One region of the Thiocapsa rosea genome, then DNA from elsewhere that is predicted to be linked to it. Evidence: predicted binding sites of a transcription regulator. Region 1 holds the regulator's gene; the other holds the start of a gene.

The links. The regulator FNR, encoded in region 1, switches genes on or off when oxygen is low (the NO sensors DNR and NnrR bind a similar motif). The targets are predictions, from matches to a motif close to TTGATNTANATCAA.
Region 2: a site for FNR is predicted at 1,790-1,803, ahead of BDD21_RS00485 (sulfur globule protein CV3). Genes of this name have one in related genera too.

What each region holds. Positions count from the first base shown of each region.
Region 1 is NZ_RBXL01000001.1:2,775,014-2,783,249, forward strand. Features, by position in the region: gene BDD21_RS12315 (phosphate-starvation-inducible protein PsiE) at 1-194, opposite strand, end outside; gene BDD21_RS12320 (L,D-transpeptidase family protein) at 191-679, opposite strand; gene BDD21_RS12325 (DUF2237 family protein) at 765-1,136, opposite strand; gene BDD21_RS12330 (transglycosylase SLT domain-containing protein) at 1,215-2,636, opposite strand; gene BDD21_RS12335 (class I SAM-dependent methyltransferase) at 2,816-3,574, shown strand; gene rnhA (ribonuclease HI) at 3,567-4,013, shown strand; gene dnaQ (DNA polymerase III subunit epsilon) at 4,188-4,910, shown strand; gene fnr (fumarate/nitrate reduction transcriptional regulator Fnr) at 4,997-5,755, opposite strand; gene BDD21_RS12355 (sulfur globule family protein) at 5,916-6,317, opposite strand; gene BDD21_RS12360 (CTP synthase) at 6,643-8,236, shown strand, end outside.
Region 2 is NZ_RBXL01000001.1:97,222-105,457, reverse strand. Features, by position in the region: gene BDD21_RS00495 (ABC transporter ATP-binding protein) at 1-307, shown strand, start outside; gene BDD21_RS00490 (MlaD family protein) at 304-1,329, shown strand; gene BDD21_RS27660 (hypothetical protein) at 1,440-1,613, opposite strand; gene BDD21_RS00485 (sulfur globule protein CV3) at 1,900-2,229, shown strand; gene glk (glucokinase) at 2,528-3,502, shown strand; gene BDD21_RS00475 (CopZ family metallochaperone) at 3,974-4,183, shown strand; gene BDD21_RS00470 (autotransporter assembly complex protein TamA) at 4,473-6,245, shown strand; gene BDD21_RS00465 (translocation/assembly module TamB domain-containing protein) at 6,242-8,236, shown strand, end outside.

The sequences.
Region 1 (8,236 bases):
AGCACCTCGAGATAGATGAAGAGCAGGAGAAGATCGCCGAGGCTGACCGCGCGGCGGCCGACCATCTCCGTGATCTCCTGGATACCGGCGATGAGCGTCGCGACGGCGATCACCACGAGACCGACCATCTCGACCCAGGAGAGGAGCCGCCCGCCGACCGACACGATGCGCGATTTCGATGGCTCTGGGTTCATGGCAAGATCTCGATCGACGTCCCGTCGACGGTGAGTGACCAGATCTCGTCGATCTCACGGTTGGAGACGGCGATGCAGCCAAGCGTCCAATCATCCTCGATCCGCGTCGAGCGGTTTTTTCCGTTCGGTTGGCCGTGGATCAAGATCATCCCTCCGGGCGGTTCTCCGCGACGCTCGGCTCGCCATCGGTCGCCGGGGCTTGGATAGGAGATGTGCAGCGCCTTATAAAACCGGCTGCGGTCGTTCCGCCGGTCGAGCAGGTAGCGTCCTTCGGGGGTGCGGCCGTCGCCCTCGCGTGTCTTGTGCCCGATCGGCTGAAACCCGAGCGCGATCTCATAGCTCCGCAAGGTTCGGTCGCCCTGCATCAGGTAGAGGCGACGCTCGGCCTTCTTGACGACCAACCGGTCTGCCTTGCCCGGGGGGGCACGATGGGACGGTGCGTGGGTTGGGGGCGCGCTCGGATCCGCGATCGGGAGGTACGACATCGCCGGTGCGGGCGCCGAACCCATCGACAGCACTGCGGCGATGATCAAGGCATGGCCTGGTGCGCGACCAGATCTCGCCCTTGCCTCACGACAGGTCGAAGGCATGCGATTTGAGGTCGGCGAGACTGACGACCTCAAGTGCGCGCTCGTGGGTCGCCCTCAGGACGACGCGCGGGGCTGCGCCGGCTTCGAGGGCCTCTTGCCACCGCGCGGCACAGAGGCACCAGCGATCACCCGGTTTGAGGCCGGGGAAGCCGTATTCGGGTTGAGGGGTCACGAGGTCGTTGCCGCGGGCGAGGCTCAGGGCGAGGAATTCGCGGGTCATGCGCGCGCAGACCGTATGGGATCCCAGGTCCTGCGGGCCGGTCTCGCAGTCGCCGCTGCGCGTGAAGCCGGTCAAGGGATCGGTCGAGCAGGGCTCGAGGGGCTCACCCAAGACATTCTTGTGATTCGACATCGAAACTGCCCCCTTCGGAAGTGCCTTTAAAAGCGCTGACGCGCTTCGCCGAAGTGTACCAGCCGAATGAGTCAGCTGTCAGGAGGTCGGAGCCCGCCCCGGCGGATAGATGAGGATCAGGTCGCCCGGATTCAGCCGCGTCTCGGCGAGCCGATTCCAACGCTGGAGATCCTTGACGCTGACCCCGTAGCGCTTGGCCAGTGTCTTGATCGAATCGCCTTTGGTGACCAAGTGCGTGATCAAGGCGGAGTCATCGGTCGCCTGGACCTTGAGTGTTTGACCCGAGAGCAGCGGCTCGCGAACGGAGATGCCGTTCAGCTCCGCGAGTGCGCGCGGCTCGATACCGTTCGCGCGCGCGATCGAGGCGATGGTCTCGCCACCCTTCACCACATGGATCTTATGGCGCTCGGCACGCGCGAGCGTCGAGCGGGTTGCGGCACTGGATCGGGACTGGGCCGCAGAGGCCCTGGCCGGCATGATCTGGACCTGGCCCATCTTCTTGCCGATCCGCTGCCCGGTCCCGGCCGGCACCAGAATATGGCCGGGGCCGTCGGGAGCCGTCCGTCCGAGCTTGAGTGCGGGGTTGAGACGCTGCAGCTCGTAGAGCTGCACGCCGGTCGCCGAGGCAACCCGGTTCAGATCGACCGGCTGCTGCGTGCGAACCACCTCGAGCTGGGGACGATCCGGCACCGGCGGAAGGTTGAGGCCGTAGCGGGTGGGTGCGGCGACCAGGCGCGCGGTGGCGAGGATCTGCGGCACATACTGTTTGGTTTCGTTCGGAAGGTTGTTGAGCGACCAGTAGTCGGTCGGCTTGCCGCTGCGGCGATTGGCGGCCTGTGCGGCGGCCACGCGACCCGGACCGCAGTTGTACGCAGCCATGGCGAGCGCCCAGTCGCCGTCGAAGCGTCGGTTGAGCTGCTCGAGATAGTCGAGTGCCGCGCCGGTGGAGGCCAGCGGGTCGCGTCGGCCGTCGTACCAGGCATCTTGTCTCAAGCCCATCTCGAGCCCGGTGTAAGGCATGAACTGCCAGATCCCGGCGGCCGCCTTCGGCGACGTGGCCACCGGATTGAAGCGACTTTCGACATGAGGCAGGAAGGCGAGCTCCATCGGCAGTCCGCGCCGCTCGATCTCGGTGACGATCATATGCAGATAGGGCATCCCTTGCTGGGACATCCTGGAGAGATACTGGGGGTCTCGGCGGAAGCGCTCCACCGTGCTGTCGATGCGTGCGTCTGCGTGGAGATCCAGGCTCATCCCGGTACGGACACGGTTCCAAAGGTCACCGCGCGGATCCGCACGCCCGGCGGTGTATCTTTCCATGACCACGACATCCGTGGCCGGTCGGACGAAGCCGTATTCGCGAGCGGACACCATGCCTGAGTAGCCGGAGTCTCCGAAGTCGTTATCGACCATGCGGGTCTCCGTCGCGCATCCGTTCAAGAGCAGCGATAGAACGCCGAGCGCGCCGAGCGAGCGCGCAAAACGTGCGGCATCAGGCATGTTTCCCCCCTAGGAATTCCCGGTAAGTGATTGTTTAATTGAGTTTTCCAGGAATTAGGAAAGCATCATACCCAAAGCCGGCCGTTAATTCCAGATCCGGTCGCAGGAAATTCCGCTCGACGTCCGCACGACAGTGCGCTCAATCACGGTTAACATGCGGCTCTTGAAGAGGCATCGGCATGACTGTGCGCAAGGACCCGGGTTCACCCCTGGCAGAACTACAAGACTGGTACCGGTCGCCGCTCGGAGCCGAGGTGGCGGCGCTCGAGAGCGCGTGCGTTCAGCGGCTGCTGAGCGACACCTTTGGCTATTACCTGGTCCAGATCGGCGTGACCGAGAGCTTTCGAGACGCGATGGCCTCGAGCCGGATCCGCCATCGTATCCTGATGCCCTGCGAGCAGCCCTCCGGTCACGCTGGGCGCGAGATCGTCGGATTGCCGAGCCGCCTGCCGCTAGCGAGCGATTCGATCGACGCACTCCTGCTGCCGCATACCCTGGATTTCTCGCCCGATCCCCAAGCGGTGCTGCGCGAGGTCGAGCGCGTTCTGATCCCGGAGGGGCGGGTGATCGTGCTGGGCTTCAACGCACTCAGTGCCTGGGGCCTCTGGTCGCTGCTGCACGGCTCCGGTACGCAGGTCCCTTGGTGCGGGCGTTTCCGCACTGCTTATCAAATCGAGGATTGGTTGTCCGTGTTGGGTTTCGATATCGAGCTTCGCGAGCACATCATGTTTCGGCCGCCGTTCCGGCGCGCCTTGGGGCCGAGCTGTGCGGCATTCGACACCTTGGGTCGGCGCCTCTGGCCGATCCTGGGTGGTGTCTATTTGATCCGGGCCGTCAAACGCGTGGCGACCTTGACGCCGCTGCGCCCGGCTTGGGGGCGGTCGCTGTTGCGCGGCGGTGCTGCTGAGCCGACGACACGCAGGGCCGGTCATGCCTGATTGCGTGCGCGCCTATACCGACGGTGCCTGCAAGGGCAATCCGGGACCCGGGGGGTGGGGTGTCCTGCTGCGATGGGGGGAGGTCGAAAAGGAACTCTGCGGCGGCGAGCGCGCGACCACCAACAACCGCATGGAGCTGATGGCGGTCATCATGGCGCTGGAGGCCATGAAGCGTCCGACCTGTCTAGAGATCGTCACCGACTCTCAATACGTCAAGCGCGGTGTCGAGGAATGGATGCCGCGTTGGAAACGCAACGGCTGGCAGACGGCCGATCGTAAGCCGGTCAAGAATCGCGACCTCTGGGAACGTCTGGATTGCGCCATCGGCGCTCATCAGGTGCGTTGGAAGTGGGTCAAGGGCCACGCCGGTCATGCCGAGAACGAGCGTGCGGATAAGCTGGCGAATCGCGGGATCGGGGCTGAATCGCGTCCGGCATGACATGCGCGGTTTTCGCGTCGACTCAGCGTCGCGTGATTCGGATTGCGTCGGCGCAGACGCGATTCAGATGTTCAAATTTTCCTTTTTTAAACCGCGTCAGGTCCGAGGCATTTGGAGTCCGCGGGGACTCGCTTGCCTGCAACCCGGCGGGTTTCATTCTGGACGCGGTTTATAATGAGACAGATCGTGCTCGATACCGAGACCACGGGTCTCGATCCACAGGCTGGCCATCGCATCATCGAGATCGGCTGTGTCGAGCTGATCGACCGGCGCCTGACCGGAAACAACTTCCATCGCTATCTTCAGCCGGATCGGCAGATCGATGCGGGCGCTTCCGACGTGCACGGGATCACCAACGCCTTTCTCGCCGATAAGCCGCGCTTCGCCGAGATTGCCGAGGGCTTTCTGGACTACGTGGAAGGGGCCGAGCTGATCATCCACAACGCGGCCTTCGATCTCGGGTTTCTCGATCGCGAGATTGCCGGCTGGAACGCCGAAGCACCGCGGATCCCGGACCTGTGCGAGGTGACGGACACGCTGCTCATGGCTCGGCGCATCCATCCGGGGCAGCGCAACAGCCTCGATGCCTTGTGCAAGCGCTACGGCGTGGATCATCGCCATCGCGACCTGCACGGCGCTCTGCTCGATGCCGAGATCCTGGCGGATGTCTATCTCGCCATGACCGGCGGGCAGGTGGCCTTGAGTCTCGGGGAGGAGGTCGCGACGCCGTCTCATGCAGGGCCGGACGCTCGGCAGCGCGGCCGACTGGATCCGAGTCGGCCCAGACTTCGCGTGATTCGAGCCGACCAAGCAGCGCTCGACGCACACGCCGAGCGCCTCATGGCCATCCAGGCCGCGAGTGCCGAGGGTTGTCTTTGGCTTCGCGTGGAAGGATGACGCCTAAACTGCGCCGACTCCGGGGTGCTTGGTCGCTCCGGGGCCGATCCAATACGACCGATATCTCACATCTCACCGGGCGCAGTTTAGCTCTGCTGCTGTTGGCGCCGATTCTGCCCGGCGCCGCCCACCAGCGACTCCAGCATGCCCACGTCGAGCAATTGGATGTGCTTGCGGTCGACATTCATCAGGCCGTCGTCTTGGAAGCGCGTGAAGAGTCGGCTGACGGTCTCGACGGCGAGCCCCAGATAATTGCCGATCTCATGCCGGGACATGCTCAGATAGAAGTCCGTCGCGGACAGCCCGCGTTTGTGCAGACGCTTCGACAAGCTGAGCAGGAAGGCGGCGAGCCGCTCTTCGGCATTCTTCTTGCCGAGCAGCAAGAGCATATCCGTGTCGTGTCCGATCTCTTTGCTGAGCAGTCGGAACATCTGATGCTGCAGGCTGGGGATGGTTGCGGTCAGCTCTTCGAGCCGCGTAAACGGGAGCTCGCAGATGGCGGATGTCTCAAGCACCTTTGCCGAGCAGGCGTGGATGTCCTTGTCGATGGCATCCAGTCCGATGACCTCGCCGGGGAGATGAAAGCCCAGCACCTGCTCGCCGCCCTCGGGGCTGGGTGCGAAGGTCTTCACCGAGCCGGTCTTCACGACGTAGAGCGAGCGAAATCGGTCTCCGTCGCGAAACAGGAAATCACCCCGGTGGAGCGGACGCGTGCGTTTGACGATCTCGTCGAGTCGCTCGACATCATCCGGTGCAAGGCCCATGGGCAAGCAAAGCGACGACAGGGAACAGTTCCTGCAGGCGATGCGAATAGTCTCCAGCGAGATGACTTTATGGTGGCTCACGGCATCGCCCCTCGATCTTCGGTCGACAGATTTTGAACCGTCGCTTGATCTGGATCAAGCGAAGATTATCTTCTTGTCATCCGGTCGACCTCGACGCGTAAAAAAGGCCGCGCCCTCGCGGGCGCGGCCTTGACGCGAGCCTACCGAATCTGCGTATGGCTTACTTCGCTTCGCCGGTCGCGGGGGCAGCGGGCGCGGCGTATGGAGCGGCATAAGGCACGCCGTAGAAGGGTGCGCCGTAACCGGGATAGCCATAACCGTACCCGGGGTAACCGTAGCCGTACCCCGGATAGCCGTAACCGCGTCCGTAACCGCTTCCGTAGCCACGACCGCGGCCGTAACCGCGGCCGCCGCCGCTCATGTTCATGTTGAAGTCACCCCATCCGTCGCCGAGCATATCGCCGAACATGTCGCCGAGGCCGGAGCCGTAGCCGGGTCCGTAACCACCGTAGCCAGGGCCACCCCAACCCGGTCCACCCCACCAGGCTTGCGCCGGGCTCACGGCGAAGGCGGCGGCCGCTGCGATGGCGGCTGCACTCATCAATTTTGCTGACTGACGCATTGTTGACGCTCCTGTGTTTCTGCTCATCTTCTTAGGTCAAACATCGATCAAGGCCGCTGCGTCGGCGCCCGATCTTATCGAGCGCCTGCAAAGCCGAGAAGGTGTGTTTCGTCCTTTGCGAAACCAACCCGACTATAAAACACCTCCTCGGGTTTTGTGAAGGTCGCGCGCGTACACGGAGTCGGCCTCCGCGGAACCGCCGGACCTGGTCGCGTCGAGCCCTTCCGAGTGGCCGATCGGCGGCATTCGCATTGAGCAGTTGCGGGGTTTTTGGTAGCTTGTCGGCGGATCCGGGCCACTGCCCTCGACTGCCTCCTCTACCCCCATGACCAAGTTTATTTTCATCACCGGCGGTGTCGTCTCGTCGCTCGGTAAAGGCATCGCTTCGGCGTCTCTCGGGGCGCTGTTGGAGGCTCGCGGCCTGCGGATCACCATGATCAAGCTCGATCCCTACATCAATGTGGATCCGGGCACCATGAGTCCGTTCCAGCACGGCGAGGTCTATGTGACCGACGACGGGGCCGAGACCGACCTCGATCTGGGCCACTACGAGCGCTTCCTACGCACCCCGATGGGTCGCAACAACAACTTCACGACCGGCCAGATCTACGAGAGCGTCATCCGCAAGGAGCGCCGCGGCGATTATCTCGGGCGCACCGTTCAGGTCATCCCGCACATCACCGACGAGATCAAGCAGGCGATCCGTCTAGGTGCCGAAGGTGCGGACGTGGCCATGGTCGAGATCGGCGGAACGGTCGGCGACATCGAGTCCTTGCCTTTTCTGGAGGCGATCCGCCAGATGCGGGTGGAGGAGGGGCGCGAGAACGCGCTCTTCATGCACCTCACCTTGGTGCCCTATATCCGCACCGCCGGCGAGATCAAGACCAAGCCCACGCAGCACTCGGTCAAGGAGCTGCGTTCCATCGGGATCCAGCCGGATATCCTCTTGTGTCGGGCCGAGAAGCACCTGCCGGACGAGGAGCGGCGCAAGATCGCGCTCTTCACGAACGTCACCGAGGACGCCGTCATCTCGGCCGTGGACGCGGACAACATCTACCGCATCCCGCGCCTGCTGCACGACCAGAAGCTCGACGAGCTGGTGGTGCGCCAGTTCCGGATCGAGGCCCCCGAGGCCGATCTGCGCGAATGGGACCGCGTCCTGGAGGGCTTCGATCACCCCGAGCAGGTCGTGCGCGTCGGCATGGTCGGCAAGTACATGCACCTGACCGAGGCATACAAGTCGCTCTCCGAGGCACTGGCCCACGCCGGCGTGCACACCAAGACCAAGGTCGAGATCGTCTATCTGGACTCGGAGGTGATCGAGCAGGAGGGGGCCGACAGCCTCGACGGACTCGATGCCATCCTGGTGCCGGGCGGGTTCGGCGAGCGCGGGATCGAAGGCAAGATTCAGGCGGCCCGCTACGCGCGCGAGCACCGCATCCCCTATCTCGGGATCTGTCTCGGGATGCAGATCGCGGTCATCGAGTACGCGCGGCATGTTGCCGGATTGGAGGGCGCCCACAGCACGGAGTTCGATCGCCAGACTCCACATCCCGTGATCGCGCTCATCACCGAGTGGCGCGACGAGCGCGGTCGGATCGAGACCCGTGACGAGGGCGTGGATCTCGGCGGCTCGATGCGTTTGGGCGGACAGAATTGTCGCCTTGAGCCGGGTAGTCTTGCACGAAACGTTTATGGCAAACCGCAGATCCGCGAGCGCCATCGGCATCGCTACGAGTTCAACATCTGTTACCTGAACGTGATGAAGGACGCCGGGATGCGCTTCTCCGGCTGGTCGCTCGACAACCGGCTGGTGGAGATCATCGAGATCCCGGATCACCCCTGGTTCATCGCCTGCCAGTTCCATCCGGAGTTCACCTCGACCCCGCGCGACGGGCATCCGCTCTTTTGCGGCTTCG
Region 2 (8,236 bases), 2.7 Mb from region 1:
ACGCGTCGGGGTCGCCCGTGCGATGGCGCTGGATCCGGATATCCTCTTCTTCGACGAGCCTTCCGCGGGTTTGGATCCGCTGAGCGCGCGTCTGCTCGATGACTTGATCCTGGAGCTGCGCGAGAGTCTGGGGACAACCATGGTCGTCGTCACACACGATCTGGCCAGCATCTTTGCCATCGCGGACGACTCGGTGTTCCTCGACGCCGCCACGCAGACCATGCTGACCACGGGCAACCCCCGCGATCTGCGCGAGCATTGCGAGATCAAGCTCGTCCGTGATTTCTTGAGCCGAGGAGGCGAATGAGCAAACAGGCCAATCCGACCGTGATCGGCGGCTTCGTGCTCGGGGCTTTGACGCTGGTCGTGATCGCGATCCTGGTGTTCGGCAGCGGTGCACTCTTTCGCGAGCGGGTGCCGATGGTGACCTATTTTCCGGGATCGGTGCAGGGGCTGAGCGTCGGCGCCGGTGTTCAGTTCGAGGGGGTGACGGTTGGGCGTGTGACGGGGATCGAGCTGCGTTTCTCGCCGGAAACCGGGGTCTTCAGCGTGCCCGTGACCTACGAGGTCTGGCCCGACAGCGTGAGCATCCTCGGAGCCGGGTCGGATGATTCGCCGGCGCAGATCCTGCGGCGCTTGGTCACGGAGCGCGGTCTGCACGCCCGGCTCGAGTCGGTGAGCTTCGTGACCGGTCAATACATGATCGCCCTGCAACTGGTTCGCGACCGCCCGCCGCGGCTGATCAAGGATCCCGATGACGTCGTCGAGGTTCCTGCGCTCGAGGCAACGCGCGACCGCATGTCCGAGATGCTCGAGAACCTGCGGCTCGATGATCTGGTCAACGAGGCATCGCTGACCCTGGCCTCCATTCGGCAGTTGATCGGCTCCGGGGAGGTGCTGAGGTTGCTCGAGACCCTGAACGGGACCCTGGACGAGGCCCGGATCCTGTTGGGGGATCTCGATCGGGAGGTGCAGCCGCTCGCTCGACGCTTGGATTCAACCCTCGAGGAGTACAGCGCGATGGCGCGAGCGGTGCAGTCCGGCGTGGTTCCGATCGCGGAGAACCTCGAGGCGGTCACAGCATCGTTGGCCGTATTGGTGCGCCGAGTCGACGAGCAGGTGGTCCCGATCTCGGGCTCGACACAGGCGGCGCTCGCCGAGATGGAGACTGCGATGCGCGCGCTGGGGTCGTTGGCTGGCGATGCGACCGGGTCTCGGATTCAGTTCGAGCGGTTTCTCGTCGAGGCATCGGCTGCGGCCCGATCACTCCGGGTTCTTGCCGACTATCTGGAGCGGCATCCCGAGGCGCTGGTGCGCGGTAAGCGGTAGCGCCGAGACGCTTGCAGCCGGCGCCGCCGATGGCGGATCTCGGCGGCCCTGAAAACAATCAGGCCCGGGACGCAAGCGTCCCGGGCCTGATTTGCCGAGGCTGGACTCGATTAGAAGTCGAGGAAGCTCACGGTTTGGGTCGAGTCGGCGGAAACCGCCTGCACTTCGACGACCGGCTCTTTCGACGCTTCGTTTGCGAGACGCTCCGACTCCGGCATGACCATCGTGGTCTGAACTCCGCCGACGAGCAGAGCGACTGCGGCAAGAACACCTAAGGCACCCATGGTACATCTCCGATTTCGCGTGGTTGCTGATATGTTTATCATTATATAAGCATACTCTAATTAATCAAGTCCTGATTTGGGTGTTGGTGCCTCATCGTTTCCGGTACCCCGTCCGTCCGTCCGCTCGTCGCGTCGGTTTCAAGGGCACTTGAAGTGATCGCTAATATTAGCAATTCTTGATCAAGATCAACCCTCTATCCGGGATTCTGTCCTAATCTTGGCCCCACGTCGGGGCGAATCGTGCTCACGGCGTGCTCAACAGGTTTCTCGAGACGGGAGAAATGTGATGACGACAACAAAACGCGTTGTGCTTGCTGCGGCGGTCGCCGCTGTTTCGGCGTTCGGCTCCATGTCCGCGAACGCCTTCTGGGGTTCCGGCCCCTTCGGGATGTTCCCCGGCGGTTGGGGGGGACCCTGGAACTCGCCTTGGTACGGACCTTACGGCGGCTATCCCTACGGTGGTTACGGATATCATCCCTACGGCCTCTACGGTGCACCTTACGGGGTCGGTGCTCCTTACGGATGGGGCGCACCTCTGTACGGCTATCCGGCCTATGCTTATCCGGCCTATAGCTACCCGACGACCACCACCTCAAGCCCAAGTACCAGCAAGTAAAGCCCCCAATCCACCCGGTTGAGTCCCTGAGGATCCTCGCCCCGACGCCGCTCGGCGTCCGGGCGAGCATCTATCTCGGTGTCCGAGACAGGCGCTCGCATCATCCGATCGCCGGCGGCGCCGTTCACGGCAACCTCGGTCGCCGTATGAGATGGTCGCTCCGTTGAACCTCCGCCGCTGTTGCCCCGGCAGCGTCCCCCGCCTGCTATGATCCGCCTCGGTTGGCCGGCCGACACGGGGTCGGCAGGGGGTCGCGAGCGGATACGCGCCCCGGTAGCCACGTGACCGGAGAAGCGACATGCGTGTACTCGTTGGCGATATTGGGGGAACCAAGACCGCTCTGGGTCTTGCGAAGACGCATCGAGACCAGGTCGATCTCGAGCAGACGAGGCAGTATCCGAGTGCGGATTTCGCCTCGCTCGACGACATCGTACGACGCTATTTGGAGGACACGGCCGTGGGCTGTCGGTTCGCGGCCTTCGCGATCGCCGGACCCGTTCGGGATCGGCGCAGCCAGGCGACGAATCTGCCCTGGACGTTGGATGCCGACGCCATGGAGCAGGCGCTCGGATTTGCCGGAGTGGCCTTGCTCAATGATCTCGAGGCGACGGCTTGGGGGCTTGCGGCTTTGGGGCCGGAGGATCTGGCCGAGATCCATCCGGGCGAGTCGGTCCACGGCAACGCCTGTGTCGTGGCCGCAGGCACAGGGCTCGGCGAGGCCGGTTTGTTCTGGGACGGCCTGCGTCATCACCCCTTCGCGACCGAAGGCGGTCACGCGGACTTTGCGCCGACCGACGAGCGCGAGTGCGCTCTCCACGCCTTCCTGAAGCAGCGGTTCGCGCACGTCAGTTGGGAGCGCGTGGTCTCCGGGCTCGGGATCCGGAATCTCTACGATTTCCTGTCCGAATGGCGCGGTATCGCGTCGCCCCCGCCATTGCGCGAGGCGATCGAGACCGGCGACGCCGCTGCGGTCATCGCTGCGGCCGCTTCGGACAACGCCTGCCCGGTCTGCACCGAGACGATGGAGCTGTTCTTTCGGCTGTACGGCCGCGAGGCCGGGAACATGGCGCTCAAGCAGATGGCGCTCGGCGGCGTCTTTTTGGGCGGCGGCATCGCGCCGAAGAACCTGGACGCCCTGAGCCGAAGCGCCTTCCTGGACGGATTCTTCGACAAAGGTCGGCTGGAGCCCCTGATGCGCGCGATGCCGGTTCGGGTCATCGTGCAGCCGAACGCGCCGCTGATGGGGGCTGCGCTGTTTCTGGAGTCGCAGTAGGGGGAGCCGCCAGCGGCCAGCCTCCGGCTCTCAGTGATAAGGCGATTTCCGGGAATAGTCATCCCGACAGCGAGTGCCTGGAAGGCATTGAGGCCCTGATGCCGTCAGTCTTGAGCAAACCGCCGCAGTATTTGTCGTTGTCGTTGTCGTTGTCGTATTCGTCCGGAATCCGACAACGACAACGACAACGACAACGAGAAGAGCCCTCGACCACTTGTCCTGGTTGCGGCTCTCCCGGGAGATCCTTTTCCGGAAATCACCTAAACCGCGTCCAGAGCGAGATGCTAACTTTCGAGTGAGTTCGAAGTTTGGTGAATCCACGACCCTTGGCGAGGGGTGCGGTTTAAAATTTTATATTTTTTAATACTTTAAACCGCGCCGGCTCCAGCGGTTCTGAAATCCGCCGGGGCCGATCCCATCCAAAAACATCGCATACCGCACTGGGCGCGGTTTAAACCAACGAGGAACCCTATGACACAAACACTCCGCATTACCGGAATGACCTGCGGCCACTGCGTTCGCGCCGTAACCGCCGCACTCGAGTCTGTTGACGGGGTGGAATCCGTTGCGGTTGACCTGGAGTCCGGTCGTGCCGGCGTCGAGGGTCGGGCCGATGCCGATGCCTTGATCGCGGCCGTCGTGGCCGAGGGTTACGGCGCGGAGCCGGCGCCTCTCGAATGACCCTGAAATCGAGTCGACCCGGGAGATGACATGTTCCCCGCGCAGATCGCGTCCCGACTGTCCGTTCGCCCGCGAGGCCGTTTTGGTACTATGATACGTATTGTCTCTTTTGAGATGCGATGTGTTGTAATTTTTAAACATCGGAGTGCCGGCGCCCCGGGGTCTCGATCTTGCGGTTGCGGATTCGAAACCGCGCGTCCGGTCGTCTCCCAGTGTCGAGAGGTCGAGCTTGGATCGAGCGCGGAGAGGTCGGGCGGTGCAATCGAGGACGGCGACTCGGACCGGTGCCGTGTTCACGAGTCCGGGTGCATGCCTGCTCCTTTTTGCGCTGCTCCTCGTGTCCGGCAACGCAGCCGCCATGAAGCTCGATGTGAAGGTGACCGGGCTTGCGGGCGAGCAGGAGACGAACGTCCTCGCCTTGCTGTCGATCCATCAGGAGCGCACGGAGGCGGATCTCACGCCCGCCCGTGTCGAGGCGCTGCACAGATTGGCGCCGGACCAGATCCGCGATGCCTTGGCGCCCTTCGGCCTCTATCAGGTCGAGGTCACGGATCGGCTGGAAGTGCCCACGGATCCCAACGGGACCTGGATCGCGACCTACGCGGTGGTGCCCGGACCGGCGGTGAAGATCGGTCGCGTCGACTACGCGGTCATCGGCGAGGGGGCCGATGACCCTGCCTTTCCGAAGACCTTTCCGATGCAGGTCGGCGACGTCCTGCTCCACGCCAAGTACGAGGCGGCCAAGTCGGATCTGCGCTCGCGCGCCTCTTCGGGTGGCTACCTGGACTACACCCTCGTGCGCCACCGTGTCCTCGTCGACCTGGTGGCCTACGAGGCGATCGTCGAGTTCGAGTTGGAAACCGGACCCCGCTATTATCTCGGCAAGGTGAGCTTCAAGCAGGATCTTCTAAACGACAAGTTCCTGCGCTCCTTCGTGAATTTCGAGCCCGGGGTCGTCTACGACCCGAATCTCCTTCTGTCGCTCCAAGGGCGGCTGCTCGGTACCGAGTACTTCAGCGACGTGGAGATCGTGCCCCGCAAGGATGCGACCGGCGACGACACGCTGGTGCCGATCGAGATCGTCGCGACCCGCAACAAACGCGATAAGTACCGTATCGGTGCGGGCTTCACGACCGATACGGGGCCGCGGGTGAGTGCGGATTGGCGTCGTCGCTATGTCAATCAGTGGGGGCACAATTTCCGAACCGAGCTGCAGCTCTCGCCCGTGCTCTCCCAATGGAGCTTCGATTACCGGATCCCGATTCAGGATCCGACGCGCGACTACATCATCATCAAACCCCAGTCGACCTGGTCCAACGTCAAGACGCAGAAAGGCTGGCTCAATTCGCTTCAGGTTGCGCACTCCACGCTCACGCCGAGCAACTGGCGCCGCACCGTCGGTATCGACTATCTCTACGAGGATTACGAGATCAGTGACATCCAGACCGGCATCACCTCGGAGCTGGCGCCGAACATTTCCTGGTCGAAGACCGTCGCGGACGACCCGATCAACACCAAGCGCGGATACCGAATCCGCTACGGTCTCCTGGGGGCGGTCGAGGGCGTCGTATCGAATGCCACCTATCTGAGCGCAGCCTTGCAGTTCAAGTGGATCCACGGTTTTGCGGAGAAGTATCGCTTTATCACCCGAGCCGATCTGGGTGCGACCCTGGCGGACGACCTGACCGAGCTCCCGGCGAGCCGCCGCTTCTTTACCGGCGGCGACAACACCATCCGCGGTTGGGGCTACAACACACTGGGACCGACCGAGCCCTTCAACGACGACACCGTCGGCGGACGTTTTCTGGGGGTCGGCAGCCTTGAGCTCGAGCGCACCATCCGTGGTCCTTGGAGTGCGGCCGTCTTCACCGATTTCGGAAACGCCTTCGATCCGGACTACGAGAACAAATTTCAGCAGAGCGTCGGCTTCGGCGTGCGCTGGGCCTCGCCCATCGGCCAGGTGCGTGTGGATCTCGCCTTGCCTTACACCCAAGACAACTACGAGTTCGGCGACGGCTGGCCCCCGGCACGCCTTGTCTTCGTCATCGGACCTGATCTATGAGCGAGATCGACACGGCTGCGACAACACCCCCCGAGGGGTCCAAGCCGGCTGAGCCGACGGCCGTCGCACCCGCACCCGCGCAGACGCGGCGGCGTCGGCGTGTGCGGCCGCTGCGTCTGATGCTCGGGCTGCTCGTGTCCTCCGCGCTCCTGTTGGTCCTGATGCTGGGGCTGGTGCTCGGGACCCAGACCGGACTGCGCTTTGCGATCGGTGTGGTGGAAGACTTGGCACCCGGTGTCCTGAGCGTCGAGCGTGTCGAGGGGCGCATCACGGGCCGGTTGACACTCGATCGGCTCGCGATACAGGTTGCGGACTTCGAGATGCGTGCCGGCAGCATCGGCCTGAACTGGTCGCCTGTCGCTGCCCTTCGCGGAGATCTGCCGATCCAGGTGCTGCGAATACACGATCTGGATCTGGTATTGCCGCCGAGTCCGGAAGAGCCCAAGCCGTTCGAGTTGCCTCACGTGGCCTTGCCCCTTCGCATGGAGCTGCACGAGGCCCAAGTCGAGCGGCTGCGTCTCTTCAAGCACGGCGAGGCCGAGCCCTTCTTCGTGATCGAGGACGTGATTCTGTCCGCGAGCCTGCGGGGCAGCGAACTCGATGTCACGCGTCTGGAGGTGGTGCTGCCGACCCCGCGGCTCGCCGCGCGCGCCTTCGGCCGGGTCGAGCTCAGCGGCGACTATCCGCTGGATCTCGATCTCGATTGGGAGATGACGCAGGCCCCCGCGATCGCCCTGCAGGGCTCGGCGCAGCTCAAGGGCGATCTAGCATCCTTGCAGGTCCGACACCGTTTGAGCGGCTCGGCGCAGGCGGACATGGATGTCCGGGTCGACGACCCGCTCGGCGAGCCGGCTTGGGACGGTCGGCTGGAGATCCTCGGCGTGGATCTGCCGGACTTTGGATCGGATCTTCCCGAGGTGACGGTGACCGGCAGCCTGGAGACGCATGGCGATCTCGTCACCGCGTCGGTTGCGGGACAGCTCGACGCCCGTGCCCCGCAACTGCCGGATTTCGGACATCTCGCCGCAGTGCTGGATGTCGTCTGGGCCAACCAAGTCCTTGAGATCCGCAGCCTCGCGCTGACCGAGCAAATCTCCGATGCCCTGCTGAATCTCAGCGGCCAGGTCGATACCGGTGCGACGCCCGGTCGCTTTGCGCTCGCCGGTCGATGGGAGCGCCTGCGTTGGCCTCTGACCGGCGATCTGCTGGCCGAGTCGCCCCGCGGGACGCTCGATGCCTCGGGGGCCTTCGACGCCTTCGACTATGTCCTCTCGCTCGCGGCCCGGGGTCCGGACATCCCGGAGCTGGCCCTGGATCTGAACGGCACCGGCTCTGAAACGGGAACCCGCATCGAGGCCCTGAAGCTCGCCCTGCTCGACGGCGAGCTGCTCGGCGAAGGCGAGGTGGCCTGGTCGCCCGACCTGAGCTGGACGCTGAGCCTCAACGGCAAGGATCTGAACCCGGCGGCACTGGTCGAGGGTCTCGACGATCGGCTCTCGTTTCAGCTCTCGAGCACGGGCGGGTTGGACGGGTTTGAGTACGATCTCGCCGCCCGCTCGGTCGGCCCCGCTCTGCCGCCCTCGCAGCTGCGTCTCGGTGGGCGGGGCGATCGTCGCGAGACGCGGATCGAGACCCTGACGCTCGACATGCTCAACGGGCGCATCACCGGTCTCGCCACGGTCGGTTGGGACCCCGTGGTGACCTGGGAGGCGACCTTGGATGCCGCGGGTCTTGATCCGGGCAGCGTTGCCTCCGAGTGGCCGGGCAACCTCGGCGGGCGCCTGACCAGCCGCGGGTCGCTGGAGCCCGCGGGACCCAACCTGGTCGCCGCCATCGAGCGGTTCGAGGGCATCCTGCGCGGATATCCCGTCGTTGCCTCGGGTTCGATCACCATGGTCGGCGAGACCATCCGGATCGAGGCGCTCAACGCCGCATCCGGCCCCAGCTCCGTGCAGGTCTCGGGACAGATCGATACGACGCTGGATGTGAGC